One region of the Novosphingobium sp. LASN5T genome, then DNA from elsewhere that is predicted to be linked to it. Evidence: riboswitches for the same ligand, from Rfam matches in the RefSeq annotation. Region 1 holds a riboswitch; the other holds the start of a gene.
The links. A riboswitch is a leader RNA that binds a small molecule or an ion and turns the genes downstream of it on or off. The one in region 1 is predicted to bind cobalamin.
Positions count from the first base shown of each region.

Region 2: linked by a shared signal. The riboswitch ahead of EH199_RS09220 (TonB-dependent siderophore receptor) and the one ahead of EH199_RS05930 (hypothetical protein) in region 1 are both predicted to bind cobalamin.

Region 1 is NZ_RQSI01000005.1:139,060-146,731, reverse strand. Features, by position in the region: gene EH199_RS05940 (cobyrinate a,c-diamide synthase) at 1-195, opposite strand, end outside; gene cobO (cob(I)yrinic acid a,c-diamide adenosyltransferase) at 192-794, opposite strand; gene EH199_RS05930 (hypothetical protein) at 791-1,363, opposite strand; cobalamin riboswitch at 1,608-1,809, opposite strand; cobalamin riboswitch at 1,868-2,059, shown strand; gene EH199_RS05925 (TonB-dependent siderophore receptor) at 2,267-4,219, shown strand; gene EH199_RS05920 (DUF1636 domain-containing protein) at 4,219-4,626, shown strand; gene cobT (nicotinate-nucleotide--dimethylbenzimidazole phosphoribosyltransferase) at 4,637-5,653, shown strand; gene EH199_RS05910 (histidine phosphatase family protein) at 5,650-6,228, shown strand; gene EH199_RS05905 (adenosylcobinamide-GDP ribazoletransferase) at 6,225-6,938, shown strand; gene EH199_RS05900 (aminotransferase class I/II-fold pyridoxal phosphate-dependent enzyme) at 6,935-7,672, shown strand, end outside.
Region 2 is NZ_RQSI01000011.1:7,755-15,426, reverse strand. Features, by position in the region: gene EH199_RS09240 (DUF389 domain-containing protein) at 1-1,001, shown strand, start outside; gene EH199_RS09235 (ABC transporter ATP-binding protein) at 1,017-1,757, opposite strand; gene EH199_RS09230 (iron ABC transporter permease) at 1,757-2,722, opposite strand; gene EH199_RS09225 (ABC transporter substrate-binding protein) at 2,719-3,579, opposite strand; gene EH199_RS09220 (TonB-dependent siderophore receptor) at 3,593-5,497, opposite strand; cobalamin riboswitch at 5,603-5,803, opposite strand; gene EH199_RS09215 (cell wall hydrolase) at 5,955-7,325, shown strand; gene EH199_RS09210 (hypothetical protein) at 7,461-7,672, shown strand, end outside.

The DNA of each region.
Region 1 (7,672 bases):
GTCGAGCTGATAGACCGGCGCGCCGCTCGCCCGTTCGAGGATCATCGGATCGAGGAAGTCCGGGCCGCACTTGAATACGCGAACCTTGCGCCCGGCCTGGCGGTGACGGCGGGCCAGCGCCGCCGTCACCAGCGTCTTGCCTTGCCCGGATGCCGGCGCGCTGACCAGCAGGGCCGGGCACCGCGCCGCCTTCACCGGTCGATCCCTTCCTGCGCGCGCACGCCGTCGCGGAAGGCGTGCTTCACGTCGCGGATCGCGCTGACGGTGTCGGCGGCGGCGATCAGCGCCTCGTCGGCGGCGCGGCCGGTGATGACGACGTGCTGCATCGCCGGTCGCGCTTCCAGCGCGGGAATGATCTCGTCGAGCGCGAGATAGCGATAGGTGACGAGGTAGGTCAGCTCGTCCAGCACCACGAGGCTGATCGCCGGATCGGCCAGCGCGGCCCTGGCCTTTTCCCAGCCGGCGCGCGCGGCGGCGATATCGCGCTGGCGGTCCTGCGTTTCCCAGGTGAAGCCTTCGCCGCACTTTTCCCAGATCACGTCGGGATGGCGCGAGAAGAAGGCGCGCTCGCCCACGTTCTCGGCCCCCTTGATGAACTGGAACACGGCCGCCTTGCGACCGTATCCCAGCGTGCGCGCGACCATGCCGAAGGCGCTGGAGGACTTTCCCTTGCCGTTGCCCGTCAGCACCAGCAGCAGGCCCTTGTCGCGCGTGGCGGCGGCGATTTTGGCGTCGACCACCGCCTTGTGCCGGCGGGTGCGCTCGCGGTGCGCGTTGTCTTCGGACCCGCTCACCGGCGCTCGCTTTCGCGCAGCTCGGGCCGGATCAGGAACAGCAGCGAGAACGCGGCGGCGGCCAGGCCGCTCCAACCGAGCGTCGCCCACAGCGTCGACGGGAAATAGCGCCCGATGCGGGGCAGGAAGCCCGCGAGTGTCGGATCGGCGAAGCGGCCGCCGAGGAAGTAGAAACCGCCGCTCGAAAGCAGTTCGGACGCGAACGTGGCGCAGATCAGCAGCACGGCCATGATCGGCAGGGCGGCCAGGCTTTCGCCCAGCCGGGCCTGCGCGTACCGTCCGGCCAGCCACATCACGCCATAGGCGGGCACCAGCATCCCGTAGGCGGGCGTAAAGCAGAAGGCCGACTGGCCGAACCAGCCGATCACCACCACGTCGATGGCATAGCCCAGCAGGAACAGCGCGCCGAACGCGGCCGCGCGGCGGACGAAGAAGCCGAGCACGAAGAAGCTGGCCAGGCTGGTATCGGGCAGGTGGATGACCTGGCTCAGCGAATGGCTGCGCGTGATGAGCATGACGAGGGCGAGAAGCCCGAAGACGGACAGTTCGAACCGGGTATTACGGACCATGAGGGGTCTCCTGAACGGGTTGGATTTCGCGTTGTGGCCGCGCACGCGACCATCGGCTGCGGCGCGGGGGCCTTTGCGATGCGCGGGCGGGCGCGGAACCGAAAGCTCGGGGCCGGGGCGCACGCCTGCTGCGGTTGTCGTGGATGTCAGACGCAGTTCATCACAGGCCCCCTTCGGCAACAAACGCACTTATGTCGTCCGCCAAGGGAGAAGCCCTCGTCCGCCCGGTGCATCCCGCCCGCGCGAAGGAACGACGATAGCGGGCCGGTTTCCTGACTTCCCGGATCATCGCGCCTGTCGCCGCCTTCTCAGGGCCGGAACCCCAATGGCATGATGGCGATGCGCTCACCGGTCACAGTTGCGGGAGCAGTGCCGGATTCGGCGGATTTCCGCCGGCCGGACTTCCCGATTAAGCCCTTTCGGGCACCCGTTACGCCGCCGGTGATAAGCGAACCGGTGCGCTGCCGCAAGCATTCGCGCTTGCGGCAGCGCCGGCGCGAAGCTATCCGCCGCTCTGCGACAGGTTCCCCGGAAGGGGATCAAAAGGGAACGGGGTGCGAAACCCCGGCTGCCCCTGCAACTGTAAGCGGCGAGCCGACCGGCCATCACGCCATTGGGACTTCACCGTCCTGAGAAGGCGGCCGGACCGGCATTGACCCGTGAGCCAGGAGACCTGCCTGACGCGGTCGTTCTTCGTTCGGGCAGGGTGCACCGGACGTTCGAGGTTCCCGCGCCAAAGGCGGGACGATCCCTCGCGCAACGACAGCCACTGCCTGCCGGGAAGACCGTGCGGGAAGCGTCGTCTCGTGCCCTCCGGCCACCTCGCCGGGGCGTCGCGCGGCGGGCGTTTTCCTTGCGGTCCGAGCGGCAGGTCATCGCCGTTCGTATCCAGGGAACCGCACCATGCGCCTGACCCGTTGTTCCGTTGTTTCTGCCCTTTCCCTTTCGCTGGGCCTTCCCGTGGCCGCCCATGCTGCCCCTTACCCCGAAGATCCGGCCCCTGACGCCGTTCCCGACACCTCCATCGTCGTCACCGCGCTGCGCACGCCGGTCGCGCAGGATCGCGTCTCCTCCACCGTCACCGTGCTGGACGAGGCGGCCATCCGCCAGGCGCAGCCGCTGGCCGTGACCGATCTTCTGGTCCGCACGCCGGGCATCAGCCTGTCGCGCAACGGCGGTTACGGCGCCGCCACGTCGCTGCGCATCCGTGGCGCGGACGCTGGCCAGTCGGTGATGGTGATCGACGGGATGCGCCTGTCCGATCCTTCCGCCACGTCCGGCGGCTATGCTTTCGCCAACCTGCTGGTCGATGACATCGAACGCATCGAGATCCTGCGCGGTCCGCAATCGATCCTGTGGGGCAGCGACGCGATCGGCGGCGTCATCAACGTGACCACGCGCCGGGCGGAAAAGCCGCTGGAAGGCGGCCTGGCGGTCGAGGCGGGCACGCACGATACGGTGAACGCGCAAGCCGGCGTCGGCGGCACGGGCACGCTGGTCGACTGGCGGCTGTCCGCCTCGACCTTCTCCACCGACGGCATTTCGGCGCGCAGCAACGGCACCGAGCCCGACGGATACCGCCGCACCTCCGCCAGTGGCACAGCCACGGTCAAGCTGACGCCGAACCTGTCGCTGGACCTGCGCGGTTACTGGGCCGACGCGCGCAACGATTTCGACAGCACGGCGGGCGATTCGCTCATCTATGGCCGGACGAAGGAATGGTCGGGCTATGCGGGGCTCAATCTGGCGCTGCTCAATGGCCGTTTCACCAACCGGCTGGCGGCGATGCAGACCGAGACGGACCGCGAGAACTACGACCCCGCCCGCGCGATCCGTCCGCTGAACTTCGATGCCCACGGCCGCGTCCGCCGCTTCGAGTACCAGGGATCGCTGCGCCTTTCCGACGCGGTGCAGGCGGTGTTCGGCGCCGAGCGCGAGGAACAGCGGATGACCACGGCCTCGCCGGGCAACAACACCGCGCCCTACACACTGGTGCCCCAGACCGCTTCGACTGACAGCCTCTATGGCGAGCTGCGCGCGACGCCGCTTGCCGGGCTGACGCTCAACGGCGGCGTGCGCTACGATCACCAGTCGCGCTTCGGTGGCAACACGGTGTTCAGCGCCGGCGGGGTCTATACACCCAACGCGGGCAGGACGGTGCTGCGCGCCAGCTATGACGACGGGTTCAAGGCTCCGTCGCTCTACCAGCTGTTCAGCCTCTACGGCAACGCGGACCTCCGGCCCGAAAGGGCGAGGGGCTGGTCGGCCGGCTTCGAGCAGACGCTGGGCAGCGTGCTGCACGGTTCCGCGGCATGGTTCGAGCGCGACACCGACAACCTGATCGACTTCGCCTATTGCCCCACCAGCGGCGCGCTGCCCGCGTCCTGCTACGTGCCCAGCACCACCACGACGCGCTTCGGCTATTACGCCAATGTCCGCAAGGCGCACGCGCGGGGCATCGAACTGAGCGGGGATGCGCGGATCGGCGTGCTGTTCGCGCAAGCCAACTACAGCTGGATCTCCGCGCAGGACCGGTCGCCCGGCGGCGCCGACTTCGGCCGCCAGCTTGCCCGCGTGCCGCGCCATCTCGCCGATATCGAAGGCGGGATCGAGCTGCCGCAAGGGGTGAAGGCCAGCGTGGCCGCGCGCTACGCCGGCGCAACGTTCGACCGCGCGGGCAGCCGCGCGACCCTGCCCGACTACTGGCTGGTCGACCTGCGCGTGCAGTGGCGCGTGGCTGGTGGGCTGACGGTCCATGGCCGCATCGAAAACCTGGCCGACCGGCACTACGAGACCGCCAGCGGTTACGGCAGCCTGGGCCGGACGGTCTACATCGGCCTGCGGAGCCGGTTCTGATGCTGCGCGCGGTTGCAGCGGGGCCGGCAGTGGTGGTCTGCTCCACCTGCCGCCTGTCCGCCGACCGGCGCGAGGACGAAGGCGGGCGGCGCGGTGGCGCGCTGCTCGCCGAGGCCTTGCGGCAGGTTCAGGCACAGGAACCGGCCCTTGCCGGCGTGGCGGTGCAGGAAATGGCCTGCCTGTTCGCCTGCCAGCGCCATTGCACGGTCCATATCCGCGCGCCCGGCCGGATTGGCTACGTGCTGGGCGGCTTCACGCCCGACGAGGCGGCGGCCCGCGCGATCCTGAGCTATGCCGCGCGCCACGCCGAAAGCAGGGAAGGCGTGGTGCCCTATGCCGAATGGCCGGAAGGCGTGAAGGGGCACTTCATCACGCGCACGCCGCCTGAAGGCCATGTCTGCCCATGATTGTCTGCCCATGATCCGCTTCCAAGATGCGGCAGCGTTCGGCGCCGCGCTCGACGCCTTGCCGCGGCCCGACGATGCCGCGCTGGCCGCGGCGCGCGCGCGGCAGGCGGTGCTGACCAAGCCGGCGGGATCGCTGGGGCGGCTGGAGGAGATCGCGCTGTTCATGGCGGGTTGGCAGGGGCGCGAACGGCCGGTGCTCGATCGGGTGCGGGCGACCGTGTTCGCCGGCAACCACGGCGTGGCCGCGCGCGGCGTCAGCGCCTTTCCCGTGGACGTGACCGCGCAGATGGTCGCGAATTTCCAGGCCGGCGGCGCGGCGATCAACGCGCTGGCGCGGGCGTGCGGCGCGGCGCTGTCCGTGGTCGCGCTCGATCTTGACAGCCCGACCGGCGACATCGCCAGCGCGGCGGCGATGAGCGAGGCGGAATGCCTCGCCGCGCTCAATGCCGGGGCGCAAAGCGTGGCGGCGGATACCGATCTTCTTTTCGTGGGCGAAATGGGGATCGCCAACACCACGCCCGCCGCCGCGCTGTGCGCGCAGGCTTTCGGTGGCGATGCGGTGGACTGGTGCGGGCGCGGCAGCGGCGTCGACGCCGCCGGCATCGCGCGCAAGGTCGCGGCCGTCGAAAGCGCGCTGGCGTTGCATGGTGCGCAGAGCGTTACCCCGTTCGAGGCGTTGCGACGGCTTGGTGGGCGCGAAATCGCGGCCATGGCCGGCGCGATACTGGCCGCCCGGCGGCTGCGCGTGCCGGTGCTGCTTGACGGGTTCATCTGTTGCGCGGCGATTGCTCCGCTGGTCGCCACACAGCCCGCATTTACCGATCATTGCCTTGCCGCGCATTGCTCGGCCGAACAGGCGCATACGCGGCTGCTCGGGCACTTCGGGCTGGAGCCGCTGCTGCGCCTCGATCTGCGGCTGGGCGAGGGATCGGGCGCGGCGGTCGCGGTGCCACTGGTGCGCGCCGCCCTTGCCGCCCACAACGGCATGGCGACCTTTGCCGAAGCGGCGGTGGCGCAGGCCCTATGAAAGCCGTGACGCTTCACCTGCTGCGGCACGGTCCGCCGCTGCGGCCCGGCCTGCTGCTGGGGCACACCGACGTTGCGGCGCACGATCCCGGCTGCGCAAGGCTGCTCGCGCCGGCGATGGCGCTGGACGTCGCGGGGATCGTCACGTCCGATCTCCGGCGCGCGCGGGCCTCGGCGGAAGCGCTCGCGCAGGCCCGCGCCTTGCCGCTGGCTGTCGATCCGCGCTGGCGCGAACTCGATTTCGGAGCCTGGGACGGCCGTGCCCCGGACGCCGTGCCGCAGGCCGATCTCGCCCGGTTCTGGGATGATCCCGATGCCTGCCCCCCGCCGGGCGGCGAGCGCTGGTCGGCCCTGTGCCACCGGGTAGGGCAGGCGATCCGCGAACGCGATCGCGCGACGCTGGTCGTCACCCACGCCGGCGCGATGCGCGCGGCGGTCTCGGTCCTGACCGGGCTGGACCATCGCGCCGTCTGGGCGCTGGACCTGCCCTATGGCGCCTTGCTCTCGTTCAAGGTCTGGCCGGGGGAGAAGCCGGCTGGCCAGATCACGGACCTCCGGTCGGGGAACGCGCCGTGAGACCTTGCCTGCTCGCCCTGCAATTCCTGACGCGCCTGCCGCTGCCGGTGATTCCGGCGGACGAGGCGGACTTCGGCCGGGCGATCCGCTGGTTTCCCGCCGCCGGGCTGGTCGTCGGCAGCGCGGTGGCCGCTGCCGCGTGGCTGGGTCTGCACCGCGATCCCTGGCTTGCCGCGCTGCTGGCGCTGGCCGCGTGGATCGCGATCACCGGTGCGCTGCACCTCGATGGGCTGGGCGACATCGCGGACGCGGCCGGGGCGGCGCACCAAGATCGCGCGCGCGTCTCCGCCGTGCTGGCCGATCCGCATATCGGCAGCTTCGGTGTGGTCGCCATCGGGCTGCAAGTGGCGGCCAAGCTGGTGCTGTTGCACCTTGCCCTCACCGTGTCGGTGCCGCCCGCGCTGCTGCTGGTGCCGGTCTTGGCGCGGCTGGGGCCGATCGCCTGGGCGATCACCTTGCCGCCGTTGCACGCGGGGATGGGCACGCTGTTCCGGGCTGGCGCGACCGGCCGGGTTTTCGCGGTCTGGCTGGCGTGTCTGGCCTTCTGCGCTTGCCTGACCAACGCGGCGCTCCTGCTCGTGCTCGGTCTGGTGCCGCTATGGGCGTGGTGGCTGCGCGCCCGGATCGGCGGCCTTTCGGGCGACGGGCATGGCGCGGGGATCGAGCTGCTCGAAACGGCGGGGCTGCTGGTGCTGGCGGTGACCGGATGAGCGCGGCTTTCACCCACCACGGCGGGCGGATCGCGGACGCTTGCGCGCGCTTCGGCGGCGCGCCGGAGGACTGGCTGGACCTTTCGACCGGGATCAATCCCGTGCCGTGGCAGCCGCCCCCGGCACTGGCGATCGACTGGCGCGGCCTGCCCGATACGCAGGCGCTCGCCCGGCTGGAGGCGCGGGCCGCCGGGCATTTCGGTGTGGCGCCCGATCTTTGCATGGCCGTGCCGGGCAGCGAGACGGCGCTGCGCCTGCTGGCCCGCGTGCTGGCCCTGCCGGGCCGCTACCCGTTGCTTTCCTATGGCACCTATCGCGATGCCTTTGCGCCCGGAGCGGCTTTGGCTTCGGGCGAAGACCCACCGCCTCGTGCAACCGCCATCGTCCTCGGCAACCCCAACAACCCCGATGGCACGGTGCTCGCGCACGCCCGCGCGCTGGCCTTGCTGGCGCATCAGGAAACGCATGGCGGTTGGCTGATCGCGGACGAAGCCTTCGCCGATTGCGCGCCGGACGTCAGCCTGGCCGCGCTGGTCGCCCCGCAGCGTCGGCTGATCGTGCTGCGCTCGTTCGGCAAGTTCTTCGGGCTTGCCGGGTTGCGGCTGGGCTTCGTGATCGCGCCGGAGGGGGTCCTGGCGGCGCTGCGCCATCTGCTGGGCGATTGGCCGGTCCATGCCGCCGCGCTGGCGCTCGGCGCGGCGGCCTATACCGACCGGGCGTGGATCACGCAGACC
Region 2 (7,672 bases), on a different contig from region 1:
CACCGTTGACCACTGTCGGCTATGGCATCGCCACGCTGCAACCCACCTTCGCGCTGGGCGCGCTGCTGCTGTTCCTGACCAACCTTTCGGCCATCGCCTTTGCCTTCGCGCTGGTCGCCCGGCTCTCCGGCGCGGCGCGGCCATTGCAGAACGTGCAGTGGACCACCGCGCATACTGTCGCCGGGATTGCCGCGTTCCTCGCGCTGGCCACCCCGCTGGCCATGACGCTGGTGCAGGTGAAGCGCGAGGGCACGCTGCGTTCGTCGGCGAGGAATGCGATCGAGCAGGTTTCAGGCCAGCGGGGCACCAGCATCGCGCAAATGGACGCGCACTGGCCCCTGTTCGGCGATCCCTCGATAAATGCGGTCGTCATCGCCCCGCAATATGCGGCGAACGGCGAACAGCGCGTCCACGATCTCCTTGCCGCCAAAGTCGGGCCTGCGGTCTCGGTCAATCTCCAGCAGGTGCTGGCCGCCGACCTGCCCTCGCAAACCCGCGCCATGATCGACGCGGCGATGGAACGCACCGCCGCCGGGATCGCCGCCGACGTACCGCCCTATGCCCGCATCCGCGCCAGCATTGGCCTGCCCACCACCGCGCTGTGGATCAACCGGACCGAACGCGCGGTGAACATACAGCCGGTTGCCGCGCCCGGCTGGAAGCTGGCCGACTATCTCCGGGCCGAACGCATCGCCACCGATGCCGCCGAAGGCTGGAGCGTGCGCGTGATCCCGCCCGCCACACCGGAACTGCGTATCGCACTGACCACCGAGGGAGCCCCCGCCGACACGATTCCCGCCGGTGTCGCGATCTGGGCGTTGCAGCGCTGGGGCGTTGCCCACGTGCGCATCGCCATGCCCGAGGACGCGCACGACGAGGCCCTGCCGAACGCGCTGGCCGGTGCCGGGATCACGGCGCAGACCATGTCCGGCAAGACTGCGCCCGCCGGCACCGCGATTGTGGAAATCTTCGCGCCGCCCCCGTTCAGCGGCGACCAGTAGAAGGGCCTGGCACGGTCAGGACGGCGAGAAGGCCAGCGCCCTGCGGCCCGGCTCGCCCAGCCAATGGCCATCAAGGCCCCACACTTCCCCGATCATCGCGGGGGTAAGCGTCGTTTCGGGCGGCCCATCGGCCACGAGGCGCCCGTGATCGAGGATCAGGACGCGATCGGCTTGGTTCATCGCCTGCGCAAGATCGTGGAGTACGAGGACCACTCCCGTTCCGCCCGCCGCCAGGATGCGGAAGCGGGCCAGCAAGGCAAGCTGGTGCGCGAGATCGAGACTGGCGAGCGGTTCGTCGGCGAGTATCCAGCGCGGTTCACCCGCCAGCACGCGCGCCAGCAGGGCACGGGCGCGCTCCCCGCCGGACAGGGCGGAAACGGGCCGCGCGGCGAAGCCCTCCAGATCGAGCGCGGCCATGGCAGCCCGCGCCGCGGCGGCGTCCGCTTCGGGTCCGGCGCGGTGCTGCAGGCGGCCGAGCCGGACGAGCGTTTCCACAGTGACATCCCAGGCGACCGCGCCGTCCTGCGGCAGAAAGCCGATGGCGCGCGCGCGGGTGAGCGGCGGCAGCGTGGCGACGGGATGGCCATCGAGCAGCGCGACGCCTTCCGTCGGCGCGTGCAGCCCGGCGAGGCAGGCGAGCAGCGTGGACTTGCCCGCGCCGTTGGGGCCGCAGATCGCGGTGATCTGGCCGGGGCGCAGCGCGGTGGTGATCGCCTCCAGCCGGCCGGGAACGGATACCTGCTTGGCGGCGAGCATCACGCAATCTCCCGCCGCATCGCCAGCAGCAGGCGCAGGAAGAACGGCGCGCCGATCAGGCTTAGCGCGATGCCAAGGCGCAGTTCGCCGCCCGCCAGCGGCAGCACGCGGCACAGGCAATCGGCCACCAGCAGCAGCAGCGCGCCCGCCAGCGCGCTCGGCAGGAGCAGCGCGGAGGGGCGGCGGTCGGTAAAGGGACGGACGAGGTGCGGCACGACCAGGCCGACGAAGCCGATGATCCCGGCGACCGCCACGCCCGCGCCGACGACGAGGCCCACGCCCGCGACCATCCGCCACAGCAGCCGCGCCGGATCAACGCCGAGCGAGCGCGCCGCGCTTTCGCCCAGCATGAGCGCATCGAGCGCCGGCCCGGTGCGCCGCAGCACCAGCAGGCCAAGCAACGTGGGCGGCAGCGCGATCAGCACATCGGGCCAGCCGCGATCGGCCAGCGCGCCCATCAACCAGGTGACGATCTCGCTGAGCGCGAAGGGATTGGGGGCAAGGCTGATGGCCAGGCTGGTAAGCGCGCCGGCCAGGCTGGCGATCATCATTCCCGCGAGCGTAAACAGCGCCACCCCGCCGGTCCGCCCCGCGATCAACGCCAGCAGCGCCATCCCCAGCGCCGCGCCCGCCAGCGCGAACAGCGGCAGCAGCCAGCCTTGCGCGGCATAGCCGGTCCAGAACGATAGCACCGCGCCCAGCGCCGCCATCGGCGCGATGCCGAACAGCCCCGGATCGGCCAGCGGATTGCGCAAGTAGCCCTGCATCGCCGCGCCCGCCGCGCCCAGCCCGCCGCCGACGAGCAGCGCCAGCACCGCGCGCGGCAGGCGCAGTTCGATCAGGATCGGCAGGGCGTTGCGCGCGGCCGGCGCCAGCGGATCGATCCAAACCTGCCCCGCGAGCAACGAGAGCGGCACGGCGAGCGCCAGTGCGGCAAGCAGGAGGGGAACCGGACGCACGGTCATAGCGAAGCCCGCACCTGCCGGAGCCGCGCCGCCGCGCGGATGATCGTGGGGCCGCCGCAATAGAGGAGGCCGGGCGCGAGCGTTTCGCGCCGCGTGCCGTCCAGCGCGGCAAGAACCGGATGGTGCAGCCGGCGATCGCCATCGCCGTGCGCGTCGGACGCGATCAGGATCAGGCGTGGCGGATCGGCCAGCATCCGTTCCAGCGGCAGCACGTCCGCCTGGCGCATCCCGCGCGCGGCGCTGAAACTGGCGAAGCCGGTGCGGCGGAGCAGATCGGCGATCAGCGTGCCTTCGCCGGGCACGATTCCGCCCGATTGCCAGACGACCGTGGGCACGGGGGCCGTGCCCGGCGGCGGCGCGGCGGCGGCCAACGCGGCGTCGATCCGCGCGACGAGCCGCTCGCCGCGCTCCGGATGCCCCGCCAGCGCGGCAATGCGGCGGACCTGCGCGCGGCTGTCGGCCACGGTCATGGCAATGGGAAGCTGCGTGACGGGAATGCCAAGGCGATCATAGGCCGCGCGCGCGGCCGGACCGAGGAACGTATCGCCCAGCACGAGATCGGGATGGAGCGCCAGCACTTCCTCCACCGTGCCGCGCGTGGCGGGAAAGCGCCGGGCCAGCGCCACGTCCATCGAACTCGATCGGGGATCGCGGCTGTAGTGTGACAGCGCCAGCACCTGCCCCGGATCGGCCACTTCGGCCAGGATCGCATCGCTGCACGGGTTCAGCGAAACGATCGCGGGGTGCGCGCGCGTGGCCGAAGGCGGAGGCGTGGCCGGCGCGCAGGCGGAAAGGGCCGCCAGCAACGCCAGCCCCCGGCCCCGCCGCCACATGGCCGGCGGGGTGGAGGAAGGCAAGGCGTTGCCCGCCTTAATAGCGCACCCGCGCGCCGATGAAGGCGGAGCGGCCCCAGGTGCCATACCCAGCCGAGGTCTGGTACTTTTCATCGAACAGGTTTTCGACCCGACCGAACAGTTCGAAGAAATCCCCGAACGGCAGGCTGGCGCGCAGCGTGGTCAGCTCGTAGCCATCCAGCCGGGTGCGGTTGCCCGCATCGTCGAAGCTGTCGCTGACAAGGCGGACGTCCGCGCCGAAAGTCAGGCCAGCGAGCGGCGAGGTCCAGTCGGCCGAAAGCGTCAGCGCGTTGCGCGGGCGGCGGGCGAGCGCCTTGCCGTAGTTCGCGTCCGCCACGGTCAGGTTGCGGGCGCGGTCATAGGTATAAACCGCCTGCGCGCGGAACGTGGGGCTGACATCGGCGCGCAGTTCCAGTTCCACACCTTCGGCACGGGTCTTGCCGACGTTGTCGTAGAAGCCGAAGCGCCCGTCCGCGCACAACGGGCTGGTGACCGAGAAGCACGAGACATAGGCGATGAGGTTGCGCGTATCGCGCCGGAACCAGGTGGCCGAGGCATGGAACACGCCATCGGCCGTGGTGTATTCGACCCCGGCGTCATAGCTGCGGCTGCGTTCGGGGCTGAGCCCCTGATTCCCGTAATCCGAATAGAGCTGGTAGAGCGTGGGCGCCTTGAACCCTTCGCCATAGCTGGCGCGCAGGCGCAGCCCCTGCGCCACGCGGACGCTGCCGTTGGCGCCGAACGTCGCCTGCGTGCCGAAGCGGCTGTGATCGTCCACGCGCACGCCGGCGGCAAGGCTGGCCCGGTCGGTGTACCAGCCGAGCAGCGCGTGGCCGCTGGACAGGCGCGCGCTGCGCTGGGCATCGAACGTGGAAGAGAAGCGCGTCCATTCGCTGTCCCCGCCGAAATCGAGCGCGAAATGCGCGGGCAGCGCGATGCGGCCGGTCAGGTCGACGCGCTGACTGCGGCCCTTGTAGCCGTACTGCGGATCGGCGCCGTAGGTGGGGTCGTAATAGTTCCGGCGCGTATCGGCGAGCGCGTAGCCGCCGTCGAGCGTAAGCGCGCTGCCGGCATAGTGGAACCCGGCGCGGCCGGAGAACTGGCGGGTCTTCTGGTATTCTGGCGTGTCGCCGAACACGGTGTAAGTCGGCGGCGGATAACCGTCGATGTCGAGCCGACTGTCGGCATAGCGCGCGACGGCGTTGAGCGAGAGATCGGGGGTGAGGTTCACGCGCCCGCGCCCGCCGATGCGCCACTGGCGGTAGCCGTCCGGCTCGGTGCCGACCGCGGCGGCGGAAACGCCATCGGTGCGCGCGTAGCCGCCGTTGAGCGAGAAGGCATAGCGATCGTTGGCCACGCCAGCCACGGCATCGGCGGAGACCGTTTCCTTCGCGCCATATTCGACGCTGGCTTCCGCGCCGTTCACTTCCTTGGTCGTCACCGCGATGACGCCGCCGATCGCGGCGCTGCCCCAGACCACGGAGTTCGAGCCGCGCAGCACGTCGATGCGGTCGATTCCGCCGGTCAACAGGTTGCCGAAATCATAGCCGCCCGAGGGCGAGGACACATCCTCCACGCGCACGCCATCGATCAGCACCAGCACCTGTTCGGCTTCGGAGCCGCGCAGGCGCACGCCGGTAAAGGTGCCGAGACCGCCGTTGCGCGAGAAGGTGAGACCGGGCACGCGCTCCAGCACGCGCGTCAGGTCCGCGCCCTGCACCTGCGCGATCTGCTCGGCGGTGATGACGGTGACGGCCTGCCCGGTCTGGTCGAGCCGGAGCTTGCTGCCCGTGGCGAGCACGGTGATCTGCGCATCGGCGGAGACGGCCGGCGCGGCAGGTTGCGCCATATCGTCCTGCGCCAACGCCGGCGCGGCGGCCAACAGGGATGCGGTAAGGAAAAACAGATATTTGCCCGGCATTCTTCAGACTCCCAGCCCATGAACGAACTGCCGTTCATGGCGGGAGGACCGCCGGGCCAACGGGCGGAACTCGCGACGCGTGCGCCCGGTACACCCCGCCCGGCCGCGGAACGACCACACACCGGCAGGTCTCCTGGCTCTCCGGGTCATCGCCCCCTGCCCGCCTTCCCGGCCGTGCGGCCAGTGGCATCGTGGACAGGGCGCTCGCCGGATACAGTTGCGGGGGCAGCTCCGGTTAGGGACCGTGCTGGTCCTTCGCGGATTCCCTCTGGGCCCGTTGCGGGCACCGGTGGCGTCGCTGCGGCGCGTAGCCCCGAACGGGGGCACGGGCAAGAGTCTTAACCGATTCACCCTATGACGCGGGTCTGTGCCGCCTTGGGACGGCGCGAACGCCGTGCGTGCGGGGTCTGCCCACGCGCGCTAGCGCAGGAGAGCAAAGGAACGCGTCCAAGACCCGATGCCGCTGGAGATCGCCTACCGTCCGTTCACCCTGCCGACCGGGGCCTTGCCCCCGGCTGCGGAGGAGAACGTGCGCGCGGGCGATGTCAGCCGCCACCGCGACGATAACCCTGCCGACGGCCTTGCGGACATGGCCGATGCCGCCCCCCTTGTGCCGCGCCCGCGCGATTTCGCCGCGCGCATCCGCCGGCGCGACATGGTCTCGGTGCGACGCCGGCTGCGGACCCCGTCGATGCTGCGCCAGCGGCTGGCCGGCGTGGCCACGATCGGCCTTTTCGCGATGGTGCTCGGCCCGGTGGGATGGGGCAGCCCCGGCGGGATCGACCGCGCCTCTGCGCAGGCCGAAGCGGGTGCGCTGCAACCGTTCGAGCAGGCGGGCAAAAGCTTTCCCGGATCGGCCTTCTACTATGTCTCGCCCGACGATACCGGGCTGATCGCGCCCAACGCCGCCGAACAGGCCTGGGCCGCGCACCGCGATGACGAGGAGGTCGCGTCCGCCGTCGAACCCGCCGGCCCCGCCGCGCGGCCGATCTTCGCGCGCGGCAGCGGCGAGGACCAGTGGCGCGCGCTGCAATGCCTGACGGCGGCGATCTATTACGAAGCCGCTTCGGAACCCGACAGCGGCCAGCGCGCGGTGGCGCAAGTGGTGCTGAACCGCGTGGCGCATCCCGCCTTCCCCAATACCGTGTGCGGCGTGGTCTATCAGGGATCGGAGCGGCCCGGCTGCCAGTTCAGCTTCGCCTGCGACGGATCGCTGGCGCGCCGGCCGATGGTGGCGTTCTGGGAGCGCGCGCGGCGCGTCGCCCGCGATGCGCTGGCGGGCTACGTCTATGCCCCGGTGGGCCTTGCCACGCATTACCACACCAGCGCGATCCACCCCTACTGGGCCGACAGCCTGGCCTTCATCGGCACGATCGGCGCGCATCGCTTCTACCGCTGGAGCGGCGGCGCGGGACGCCCGGCGGCGTTCAACGCGGTCTATGCCGGAGGCGAGCCGATCGCCGCGCCGCATCCGCGCACCTGGACGCCCGCGCCCACCGACATCGCCGACCCGGTCGCGCTCGCCCGCGCCTACGAGGACGGCCGCCTCGCCGCGCTTCAGCAGCAGGCCGCGCCGGTGCCGGCCGCGACGTCCGCCGCGTTCGGGCAAGTGCCGCTGCCCCACGCCACCGCGCCCGTCTATGCCCCGGCGATCGAGCAGCGCGGCGGCGATACGGTGTTCCGCGCGGGCAACCGGCTGCCGGGATCGCCCCCCGCCGGTTCACACCCCGCCGGCTCCAATCCGCCGGGAACGAACCTGCCCGGCTCCAACGCGATCCGGCCCGAATACCAGAACAGCGGCAAGTGGATCGCGCAGCCGCAGGGGTAGGCAGCGTGGAGGGGGTCCGCGACGGATGGTGGGGGACGAAGATTCCGGTATTCCGCCTAAACCGCGTCATTTCGGACTCGATGCGGTTGCGGACCGGAGCAGAGCGCGGCAACATCGTGTTGTTGGAGGCGGCTCATGTTCTCGTATTTTTTGTCGCGCAGGCGGCTCTCGCGTTCGTTCGAGCCGTGTGATGGGGGATTCTTATACCGCCGTAGACCTACTGCACAGGCGGTGCCCGTCACGGCGGAGGAAAGAGAGCAGATTCTACGAACCTTCAAGTCGACCTACTGGAAGTACCACGCCATCCTATGGGTATTGTTCTTTATTTTGATATTTGCAGCGGCTGG